DNA from 2 places in the Streptomyces sp. Je 1-369 genome. Region 1 is predicted to be linked to the other one. Evidence: riboswitches for the same ligand, from Rfam matches in the RefSeq annotation. Region 1 holds a riboswitch; the other holds the start of a gene.
The links. Region 1 has a riboswitch for thiamine pyrophosphate ahead of thiO (glycine oxidase ThiO). Riboswitches for the same ligand answer to the same signal wherever they lie in the genome.
Positions count from the first base shown of each region.

Region 1 (5,892 bases):
TGCCTGCAGGCGGCGTCCGCGAAGACTCGGAGGTGCTCCAGCTCCTCGCCGGCCTCCATGCCCTTGTCGCGCAGCTGCACGATGTCGACGCCGCCCGCGAGGACGGCGTCGAGGAACTCGGGGAGGTCCCCCTGGCGCCTGCGGGCATCCGTGCACAGGTAGAGCCGGGCGTCGGCGAGCCGGTCGCGGCGGTCTGCGGCCATGGAGAGGTCCCCCCGTTGTCGGTGGTGTGCGGGCCGCGTGGGATCAGCGGCCCGCACACCGGACGATGTGTTCAGGTCAGACGGCGAGCGCCTGGGCGCGGCGCTTCACCTCCGTGCCGCGATTCTCGCTCAGCGCCTGCGCGGGGGTGCCGGGCAGGCTCGGGTCGGGGGTGAAGAGCCATTCGAGCATCTCTTCGTCGGAGAAACCGTCGTCCCGCAGGAGCGTCAGGGTGCCGCTGAGGCCCTTGACGACCTTGTCGCCGTCGATGAAGGCGGCCGGCACCTGGAGCGCCCGGTTCTCCCCGCGGCGCACGGCGATCACCTGGCCCTCCTTGACCAGCTGGCGCACACGGGTCACCTCGATGTCGAGCATCTCCGCGATGTCGGGGAGGTGCAGCCACTCGGGGACGAGAGCATCGGTCTTTGCGTCAATCTCGGTCACGGGTCAAGCGTATCTCCGGCCACTGACACGCACCGGGTGGCACCGCCCCACCGGCGAGCGGCCCGCTACAGCACCGCCTTCTTCAGCGGAATCGACGGGTCCGCCGTCAGTGCCGGGTCGAGGCGCGCACCCGACTCGATCAGCCGACGGCCCTGCGCCAGGTCCCTGGGGCGGCCCACGGCGAGAACCGCGACCAGGGCGCCGTCCCGCAGCCAGCACACCGACCAGGCCATGCCGTCCGGGTCCCCGCGCCACACCAGCTCGTCGGCCCCGGCGTGATGTCCCGCGTACTGCACGAAGCGGCCGAACTGCTCCGACCAGAAGTACGGCACGGGGTCGTACGCGGCCGGCGTCTCACCGATGATGTTCGCCGCCACCGTGCGCGGCCCCTGGAGTGCGTTGTCCCAGTGGTGCACGAGGAGCCGCTCGCCGTACCGGCCGGAGGGGAACGAGGCGCAGTCCCCGACCGCGTACACGTCCGGCGCCGACGTGCGCAGGCCCTCGTCGGTGACGACCTCGCGGTGCGTGCCGAGCTCGATGCCGGAGCCGGTGAGCCAGCCCGTCGCGGGCCGTGCCCCGATGCCGACGACGACGGCGGTCGCGGGCAGCGTGGTCCCGTCGGACAGGACGACGGCGCCGGGTTCGACGCGCTCCACGCGCGCGTGGGTGCGCAGGACCGCTCCGGAGTCCGCGTACCAGCCCGCCATGGGGGCCGCGACCTCCTCGGGGAGCGCCCCCGCGAGCGGCCTGCCCGCGGCCTCGACGACGGTGACGGAGCAGCCCGCCTCGCGCGCGGCGGTCGCGAACTCCGCGCCGATCCAGCCCGCCCCGACGACCACCACGTCGTGCTGCCCCGCGAGGACCGGGCGCAGCCGCGCGGCGTCGTCCAGGGTGCGCAGCAGGTGCACGCCGGGGATGTTCTCGGTGCCGGGCAGGCGGATCGGTTCGGCGCCGGTCGCGAGGACCAGGACGTCGTACGTGAGGGCCCCGTCGGCGGTGTCCAGCTCGTGGTCGGCGGGGCGCACGCCGGTGACCTCGCGGCCCAGGTCCAGCTCGATGCCGAGCGCCGGGAAGTCGATGTCGAAGGTGGAGCCCTCCGCCTTGCCGAGCAGCACCGCCTTGGACAGCGGTGGCCTGTCGTACGGCGGGTGCGGCTCGGCGCCGACGAGGGTGACCCGGCCCGTGAAGCCCTGCTCGCGCAGGGCCACCGCGGTCTGCACGCCGGCCATCCCGGCGCCGACGACCACGACGTGCCGCTCCGCCTGTCGCCGCTTCCCGCTCTGCTGCTGCTCGCTCTGCCTCTGCTGCTCGCTCACCCGATCACTCTAGGGCGGTTGTCGAGGGCGCCCTCAGGTGTGGTCGGGGAGATCTCTGACACAACGTCACCGCCCATACCCGGACAGCTCCCCTACTGCCGCACGAAGCGACGGGCTAGGGTGGCCCGTGCAGAGCACTCGCGGGAGCCCGGACGCACCGGGCTGAGAGGGAGGCTGGGACGGCCTCCGACCGTACGAACCTGATCCGGGTCATGCCGGCGAAGGGAGGGGCTGGACGCCCATGCATCCACGTACGACATCACCATCCGCCACCTCTGACGTCCTGATCGTCGGAGGCGGCATCATCGGCCTGGTCACGGCCTGGCGGACCGCGCAGCGGGGGCTCTCCGTGGCGGTCGTGGACCCCGAGCCGGGCGGCGGCGCCGCCCAGGTCGCGGCGGGCATGCTGGCCGCCGTCACCGAACTCCACTACGGCGAGCAGACGTTGCTCGGCCTCAACATCGCCTCCGCGCGGCGCTATCCGGCGTTCGCCGACGAGCTGACCGAGGCGAGCGGCCACGACCTCGGCTACCGCGCGTGCGGCACGCTCGCCGTCGCGCTGGACTCCGACGACCGTGCCCACCTGCGCGAACTGCACGCCCTGCAGCAGCGTTCGGGCCTGGAGTCCGAGTGGCTGAACGGCCGCGAGTGCCGTCGCCTCGAACCGATGCTGGCGCCGGGTGTGCGCGGCGGCCTTCGGGTCGACGGCGATCACCAGATCGACCCGCGGCGGCTCGCGGGCGCGCTCGTGGTGGCCTGCGAGCGGGCCGGTGTGGTCTTCCACCGCGCCTGGGCCGAGCGTCTGTCGGTCGTACGCGACCGTGCGCACGGCGTCGTCCTCGCGGACGGCACCGAGCTGGGCGCGGGTCTGACGGTCCTCGCGGCGGGCAGCCTCAGCGGGCGCCTCGCGGGCGTCCCCGACGACGTCCTGCCGCCCGTGCGCCCCGTCAAGGGCCAGGTCCTGCGTCTTACGGTGCCCGGGCCCTACGCCCCGTTCCTGAGCCGCACCGTGCGGGCCGTGGTGCGCGGCAGCCACGTCTACCTCGTGCCGCGCGAGAACGGCGAGCTCGTCGTCGGCGCGACCAGCGAGGAGCTCGGCTGGGACACCACGGTCACCGCGGGCGGCGTGTACGAACTGCTGCGGGACGCGCACGAGCTCGTGCCCGGCATCACCGAGCTGCCGCTGACCGAGACCCGCGCGGGTCTGCGCCCCGGCTCCCCCGACAACGCGCCGATGCTCGGCCCGACACGGCTCGACGGGCTCCACCTGGCCACCGGGCACTTCCGCAACGGCGTCCTCCTGACGCCCGTCACGGGCGACGTCATGGCGCACGCCCTGACCACGGGCGCGCTCCCGGAAGAGGCGCTCCCGTTCACCCCGCGCCGCTTCGACGGCGCGTCCCCCGAGATCTCCGCCCCGGCCCGCACGCAGCACGACACGGAGCAGCCCGCATGAGCACACCCTTCGCCGTCTCCGTCAACGGGGAGGAACGCGAGGTGGCCTCGGGCACCACGCTCGAAGCCCTCGTGGCCACCCTCTCCTCGGCGCACTCCGGTGTCGCCGCCGCCCTCAACGAAACCGTCGTCCCGCGCGCGCAGTGGCCCACCACGGCCCTCTCCGCGGGTGACCGCGTCGAAGTACTCACCGCCGTACAGGGAGGCTGAACACCATGGCAGACGACCCCTTCGTCATCGGCGGGCTCACCCTCTCCTCGCGCCTGATCATGGGCACGGGCGGGGCGCCCAGCCTCGACATCCTGGAGCGGTCCCTCGTCGCGTCCGGCACGGAGCTGACCACGGTCGCGATGCGCAGGCTCGACCCGGGCGTCCAGGGTTCCGTGCTCTCCGTGCTCGACCGGCTCGGCATCCGCGTGCTGCCCAACACCGCGGGCTGCTTCACGGCGGGCGAGGCCGTCCTCACCGCCCGGCTCGCACGGGAGGCGCTCGGCACGGATCTGGTGAAGCTGGAGGTGATCGCCGACGAGCGGACCCTGCTGCCCGACCCCGTCGAGCTCCTGGACGCCGCGGAGACGCTGGTGGACGACGGCTTCACGGTCCTGCCGTACACCAACGACGACCCGGTGCTCGCGCGGAAGCTGGAGGACGTGGGCTGCGCGGCGGTCATGCCGCTCGGGTCGCCCATCGGTTCCGGTCTCGGCATCCGCAATCCGCACAACTTCCAGCTGATCGTGGAGCACGCGCGCGTGCCGGTGATCCTCGACGCGGGCGCGGGCACGGCGTCCGACGCGGCGATCGCGATGGAGCTGGGGTGCGCGGGCGTGATGCTCGCCTCGGCGGTGACGCGGGCGCAGGAGCCGGTCCTGATGGCCGAGGCCATGCGGTACGGCGTGGAGGCCGGGCGCCTCGCGCACCGGGCGGGCCGCATTCCGCGTCGGCACTTCGCGGAGGCGTCCTCGCCCGCGGAGGGCATGGCACGCCTCGACCCGGAGCGGCCCGCGTTCTGAGCAGTCCCCCCAGGGGCTCCGCCTGTTACAGCTCGGCTGCAGTCCAGCCGTGAGGGCGCCCGCCCGGGACGAGGTGTCGGCGGCGGCTCGTAGACTCCCCTGCGTGGACACGACCCTTCAGGACCCGCTCGTCGGGCAGCTGCTCGACAGCCGTTACCGCATCGACGGGCGCATCGCGGTCGGCGGGATGGCCACGGTCTACCGGGCCGTGGACACCCGCCTCGACCGCGAGCTCGCGCTCAAGGTGATGCACCCGACGCTGGCGGCGGACGCCTCCTTCGTCGACCGCTTCATCCGCGAGGCCAAGTCGGTGGCCCGCCTCTCCCATCCGAACGTGGTCGGCGTTTTCGACCAGGGCACGGACGGGTCGTACGTCTATCTGGCGATGGAGTACATCGCGGGCTGCACCCTGCGCGACGTGCTGCGCGAGCGCGGGGCCCTGCAGCCGCGGGCGGCGCTCGACATCCTGGAGCCGGTCCTCGCCGCGCTCGGCGCCGCGCACCGCGCGGGCTTCGTGCACCGCGACATGAAGCCGGAGAACGTCCTCATAGGGGACGACGGCCGTGTGAAGGTCGCCGACTTCGGGCTGGTCCGCGCGGTGGACACCGTCACGAACACGACGGGCACGGTCCTCGGCACCGTCTCCTACCTCGCCCCCGAGCAGATCGAGCACGGCACGGCGGACACCCGCGTGGACGTGTACGCGTGCGGGGTCGTGCTCTACGAAATGCTGACCGGCGCCAAGCCGCACTCCGGGGACTCCCCCGCCCAGGTCCTCTACCAGCACCTCAACGAGGACGTGCCGCCCCCGTCGGCGGCCGTCCCCGGGCTCGCGTTCGCGCTCGACGAGCTGGTCGCCTCGGCCACGGCGCGCCATCCCGACGTCCGTCCGTACGACGCGGTGGCGCTGCTCGCCCAGGCCAGGGAGGCGCGTGCCGCCCTGACCGAGGAGCAGCTCGACGCGGTGCCCCCGCAGGCGCACCCGGCGGACCACGACGGCTCCGAGGACCGTACGAGCGTGATCCCGCGCGCGGCACGCTCCGTCCAGCTCCCGCTGCCCGCCGAGGGTGAGCGGAGCGGCGAGGACGCGTTGAACCGCACCAGCGTCCTGGCGACCCCGCCGCCGGGACCACCCGCTCCGCCCGCCCCCGCCCGGAGCTCCCGCAGGCGGTTCGACCCACGCCGCCGCACGCTCGTGGTCATAGCCGGCGTCCTGCTCGTCCTCGGCATCGGCACCGGCGTCTGGTACATCAACTCGGGCCAGTTCACGGAGGTCCCGCCGCTCCTCGCGAAGACCGAGGCGCAGGCGAAGCAGCGGCTCGACGACGCCGGGCTCGACGTGAAGGACATCAAGCGCACCTACAGCGACACGGACAAGCGCGGCACGGTCATGAAGACCGACCCCGCGTCCGGCGACCGCATCCGGCAGAACGACGGGGTGACGCTGACCATCTCCCTGGGCCCGG
Region 1 covers NZ_CP101750.1:2,444,941-2,450,832, forward strand. Annotated here, with positions in the region: gene thiE (thiamine phosphate synthase) at 1-203, opposite strand, end outside; gene NOO62_RS11185 (Rv2175c family DNA-binding protein) at 280-645, opposite strand; gene NOO62_RS11190 (NAD(P)/FAD-dependent oxidoreductase) at 711-1,961, opposite strand; TPP riboswitch at 2,092-2,205, shown strand; gene thiO (glycine oxidase ThiO) at 2,203-3,417, shown strand; gene thiS (sulfur carrier protein ThiS) at 3,414-3,626, shown strand; gene NOO62_RS11205 (thiazole synthase) at 3,632-4,426, shown strand; gene pknB (Stk1 family PASTA domain-containing Ser/Thr kinase) at 4,530-5,892, shown strand, end outside.

Region 2 (5,892 bases), 3.9 Mb from region 1:
GGCCGACTCGAAGAGTGATGACGGCAAAGTTGCCGGACGCTTCCTGCTGAAGCTCTCCGGCGAGGCGTTCGCCGGTGGGGGCGGCCTCGGGGTCGACCCCGACGTGGTGCACGCCATCGCCCGGGAGATCGCCGCCGTCGTCCGTGACGGCGCCCAGATCGCCATCGTCATCGGCGGAGGCAACTTCTTCCGCGGTGCCGAGCTCCAGCAGCGCGGCATGGACCGGGCCCGCTCCGACTACATGGGCATGCTCGGCACCGTCATGAACTGCCTCGCGCTGCAGGACTTCCTGGAGAAGGAAGGCATCGACTGCCGCGTCCAGACCGCCATCACCATGGGGCAGGTCGCGGAGCCGTACATCCCGCTGCGCGCCGTGCGCCACCTGGAGAAGGGCCGTGTGGTCATCTTCGGCGCCGGCATGGGCATGCCGTACTTCTCCACCGACACCACCGCCGCGCAGCGCGCCCTGGAGATCGACGCCGAGGCGCTGCTGATGGGCAAGAACGGCGTGGACGGCGTCTACGACTCCGACCCGAAGGCCAACCCCGACGCGGTGAAGTTCGACTCCCTCGGCTACGGCGAGGTCATCACGCGCGACCTCAAGGTCGCCGACATGACCGCCATCACGCTGTGCCGGGACAACAAGCTGCCCATCCTGGTCTTCGAGCTGCTCTCCGAGGGCAATATCGCGCGGGCCGTCAAGGGTGAGAAGATCGGCACACTCGTGGGCGACCAGGGAAGCCGGGCCTGACCCCGAGGGACCTGGGCCAGCCTCAAGGAACGTCTGGGAGACGGGCCTTGAGGGGATGGACAAAGCCCTGCCGGTCGGACACCGTGCAGGAAAGAGACGCGACGCAGCCGGCCGCCCCGTGCTAGCCGGGCCACTCAAGACACGCAGGAGCAAGTGGTGATCGAAGAGACCCTCCTCGAGGCCGAGGAGAAGATGGAGAAGGCCGTCGTGGTCGCCAAGGAGGACTTCGCCGCGATCCGCACCGGCCGTGCGCACCCGGCGATGTTCAACAAGATCGTGGCTGACTACTACGGCGCGCTGACGCCGATCAACCAGCTGGCCTCGTTCTCGGTGCCCGAGCCGCGGATGGCCGTGGTGACCCCGTTCGACAAGAGCGCGCTGCGCAACATCGAGCAGGCCATCCGGGACTCCGACCTCGGCGTCAACCCGAGCAACGACGGCAACATCATCCGGGTGACCTTCCCCGAGCTCACCCAGGACCGCCGCAAGGAGTTCATCAAGGTCGCCAAGACCAAGGCCGAGGACTCCAAGATCTCGATCCGGTCGATCCGTCGCAAGGCCAAGGAGGCCTTCGACAAGGCGATCAAGGACGGCGACGTCGGCGAGGACGAGGGGCGCCGCGCCGAGAAGGAGCTCGACGACACCACCGCGAAGTACGTCGCCCAGGTGGACGAGCTGCTCAAGCACAAGGAAGCCGAGCTGCTCGAAGTCTGAGCCGAGGCTCGAGTCCGAGGAATCAGGAAATCGATCCGTGAACGACTCTTCCTGGGGGGCGCCGCCCAGAACCGGGTATTGGGGGCCGTCCGACCAGGGGCCCGGCCAGGGGGCGACCCCGCCGGGTCCCGCGTACGATGCGCAGGACGCGCTGTTTCCGTCCGAGACGCAGCCCATGCCCATCGTGCCCGACGTACCCGTGACCGGCGGAGACCAGGACGACGACCGGGGGGCCACTCGGATGGGCGGCCCCCTGTTCCGTGACGAGCCTCCGCAGGAGCCCATGCCCAGCGCACCACAGCCGCAGCCCGCCCCGGCCGCACCGCAGAAGAAGAGCGCGGGCCGCGATCTCGGGGCAGCCATAGGAGTCGGTGTGGGACTCGGCGCGGTGATCATCGCGTCGCTGTTCATCGTGAAGGCCGTCTTCATCGGCGTCATAGCGGTCGCCGTCGTGGTCGGTCTGTGGGAGCTCACCTCCCGCCTGGAGGAGCGCAAGGGCATCAAGGCGCCCCTCGTGCCGCTCGCGGTGGGCGGCGCGGCGATGGTCGTCGCGGGGTACGTGCGCGGGACCGAGGGCGCGTGGGTCGCGATGGCGCTCACCGCGCTCGCCGTCCTCGTCTGGCGCATGACGGAGCCGCCCGAGGGCTATCTGAAGGACGTCACGGCGGGGGTCTTCGCGGCCTTCTACGTCCCGTTCCTCGCGACCTTCGTGGCGCTGATGCTCACCGCGGACGACGGTCCGCAGCGGGTCCTCACGTTCCTGCTCCTGACCGTGGTCAGCGACACGGGTGCGTACGCGATCGGCTGGCGCTTCGGCAAGCACAAGCTGGCGCCGCGCATCAGCCCCGGCAAGACCCGTGAGGGCCTGGTCGGCGCGGTCACCTTCGCGATGGCGGCGGGCGCGCTGTGCCTGCACTTCCTCATCGACGACGGTGTGTGGTGGCAGGGCCTGGTGATCGGCTTCGCCGTCGCGGCGAGCGCCACGCTCGGCGACCTCGGTGAGTCGATGATCAAGCGCGACCTCGGCATCAAGGACATGGGCACGCTGCTGCCCGGCCACGGCGGCATCATGGACCGCCTGGACTCCCTGCTGCCGACCGCCCCAGTGGTGTGGCTGCTGCTCGTGGCGTTCGTGGGGTCCGGCTGACACGGGGTCTGACCTGCGTAGATGTGCGTGAGGGGTTCGTTGTCCACAGGGCGGCGGGCCCCTTGTCGTATGTCTGCGACACTGGAAGGACCATGCCTGTACCCGGAGAACTCACTTTCGTCGCGCCCCGCGGTGCCAAGAAGCCCCCGCGGCACATCGCTGACCTCACGCCCGCCGAGCGCAAGGAAGCCGTCGCCGCCACTGGCGAGAAGCCGTTCCGTGCCAAGCAGCTGTCGCAGCACTACTTCGCGCGGTATGCGCACGACCCGGCCGAGTGGACCGACATTCCGGCCGGGTCGCGCGAGAAGCTGCGGGAGGCGTTGCTGCCCGATCTGATGTCCGTGGTGCGGCACATCAGCTGTGACGACGACACGACGCGCAAGACGTTGTGGCGGCTGTTCGACGGGACGCTCGTCGAGTCGGTGCTCATGCGGTATCCGGACCGGGTCACCATGTGCATCAGCTCGCAGGCGGGCTGCGGCATGAACTGTCCGTTCTGTGCCACGGGACAGGCCGGTCTCGACCGGAACCTGTCGACCGGTGAGATCGTGCATCAGATCGTTGATGGCATGCGTGCGCTCCGGGACGGTGAGATTCCGGGCGGGCCCGCCCGGCTGTCGAACATCGTGTTCATGGGCATGGGCGAGCCGCTGGCCAACTACAACCGCGTGGCCGGGGCCATTCGACGCCTCACCGACCCCGAGCCCGACGGCCTGGGGCTCTCGCAGCGCGGGATCACCGTGTCGACCGTGGGTCTCGTGCCCGCCATCCACCGGTTCTCGGACGAGGGCTTCAAGTGCCGGCTCGCGATCTCGCTGCACGCGCCGGACGACGAGCTGCGCGACACCCTCGTGCCCGTCAACACGCGGTGGAAGGTGCGGGAGGTGCTGGACGCGGGGTGGGAGTACGCCGCGAAGTCCGGGCGCCGGCTCTCCATCGAGTACGCGCTGATCCGCGACATCAACGACCAGGCCTGGCGTGGTGACCGGCTCGGGCGGCTGCTGAAGGGCAAGCCCGTGCACGTCAACCTCATTCCGCTCAACCCGACGCCGGGCTCCAAGTGGACGGCCTCGCGGCCCGAGGACGAGAAGGCCTTCGTGGAGGCCATCGCCGCCCACGGTGTGCCGGTCACGATCCGGGACACCCGGGGCCAGGAGATCGACGGGGCGTGCGGCCAGCTGGCGGCGGCCGAGAGGTAGTCTGGCGGGCGTACGGCTCCGTACGAGTACACACATCTGCATATTCCGACAGGGGAGCGCCACAGCGCTGAGAGTGCGGCCACTTGGACAGGTGGGCCGCAGACCCTCTGAACCTCGCCCAGGTCATTCTGGGTAGGAAGTTCGGGCATCACTCAAGCTGTAGCGCCCTGCCCGCGTGCCATTGGCGTGCGGGCGGGGCCGCGTCTTCTCCTGGTCACCCAGGAGGAAAGTCAGTGAGCAGCACCAAGAAGGTCACGTTCACCGCCGTGGCGGTGGGCATCGGGCTCGTCGCCGTCTCCGCGTGCGGCAGCTCCGACGGTGGGTCCGGCACATCCGACTCGAAGAGTGTCACCCTCGTCAGTCATGACTCCTTCAATGTCTCCAAGGACGTGTTGAAGGACTTCGAGAAGCGGTCCGGGTACAAGGTCAAGGTCCTCAAGGACGGTGACGCGGGTGCCGCCGTGAACAAGGCGATCCTCTCCAAGGACAACCCCCAGGGCGACGTCTTCTTCGGCGTCGACAACACGCTGCTCTCGCGGGCGCTCGACAACGGGCTCTTCCAGTCCTACGAGGTCAAGGGCTCGGACGAGGTCAAGCCGGAGTTTCGGGTCGACGGGGGCAAGCATCGCGTCACGCCCGTCGACAGCGGTGACATCTGCGTCAACTACGACAAGAAGTACTTCGCCGACAAGAAGCTCGCGCCGCCGAAGTCCTTCGCTGATCTGACCGAGCCCGCTTACAGGAACCTGCTCGTCACCGAGAACGCCTCGACCTCGTCGCCCGGCCTCGGCTTCCTGCTCGGCACCGCCGCCAAGTACGGGGACGACGGCTGGACGGGGTACTGGAAGAAGCTCAAGGCCAACGGCGTCAAGGTCGTCGACGGCTGGGAGCAGGCCTACAACGAGGAGTTCTCCGGGTCCGCGGGCGGCAAGAAGGCCAAGGGGGACCGGCCGCTCGTGGTCTCGTACGCCTCCTCGCCGCCCGTCGAGGTCCTCTACGGCAAGCCGCAGCCCAAGCAGGCGCCGACCGGCGTCGCGACCGGCACGTGCTTCCGCCAGGTCGAGTACGCGGGCCTGCTCAGCAACGCCGGGAACGAGAAGGGCGGCAAGGCGCTCCTCGACTTCCTTGCGAGCCAGGAGTTCCAGGAGGACATGCCGCTCAGCATGTTCGTGAACCCGGTCCGCGAGGGCACCAAGCTGCCGAAGCTGTTCACCGAGCACGGCGTGACCGTCGACGCGCCGCAGACCATGGACCCGAAGAAGATCGCCGACAACCGCGAGCCGTGGATCAAGTCGTGGACCTCGCTCGTACTGAAGTAGCGAAACCCCGTCCACACGCGGGGTCCCGGCGCGGGAGCGCGGCGCGGCTCGGTCTGATGGCCGTACCCGTCGCGTTCTTCGCGCTCTTCTTCGCCTACCCGGTCTCGGCGATCGTCGCACGCGGGCTGCACATCGGCGGCGTCTGGCAGTTCGGGCGGATCACGGACGTGCTCGGGGAGTCCGACATCCGGCACGTGCTGTGGTTCACCACCTGGCAGGCGCTCGCGTCGACGGCGCTGACGCTGCTGATCGCGCTCCCCGGCGCGTACGTCTTCGCGCGCTTCGACTTCCCGGGCAAGCGGGTGCTGCGGGCCGTCGTCACCGTGCCGTTCGTGCTGCCGACGGTCGTCGTCGGCACGGCGTTCCTCGCGCTGATCGGGCGGGGCGGGCTCTTCGACGAGCTGTGGGGCGTACGCCTTGACACCACGGTGTGGGCGATCCTGCTCGCGCACGTCTTCTTCAACTACGCCGTCGTCGTACGGACCGTGGGCGGCCTCTGGTCACAACTCGACCCGCGCCAGGAGGAGGCCGCGCGGATGCTCGGCGCCTCCCGGTGGACGGCGTGGCGGACGGTGACGCTGCCCGCGCTCGCACCGGCCGTGGCGGCCGCCGCGCTCATGGTCTTCCTCTTCACCTTCACCTCCTTCGGCGTGGTGCAGATCCTCGGGGGTCCGGCGTACTCGACGCTCGAAGTGGAGATCTACCGGCAGACCGCGCAGCTCCTCGATCTGCCGACGGCCGCCGTCCTGACCCTCGTGCAGT
Region 2 covers NZ_CP101750.1:6,335,008-6,340,899, forward strand. Annotated here, with positions in the region: gene pyrH (UMP kinase) at 1-751, shown strand, start outside; gene frr (ribosome recycling factor) at 908-1,465, shown strand; gene NOO62_RS28860 (phosphatidate cytidylyltransferase) at 1,503-2,612, shown strand; gene rlmN (23S rRNA (adenine(2503)-C(2))-methyltransferase RlmN) at 2,705-3,811, shown strand; TPP riboswitch at 3,852-3,968, shown strand; gene NOO62_RS28870 (thiamine ABC transporter substrate binding subunit) at 4,045-5,130, shown strand; gene NOO62_RS28875 (ABC transporter permease) at 5,106-5,892, shown strand, end outside.
Region 2: another riboswitch for thiamine pyrophosphate. It lies ahead of NOO62_RS28870 (thiamine ABC transporter substrate binding subunit); the one in region 1 lies ahead of thiO (glycine oxidase ThiO).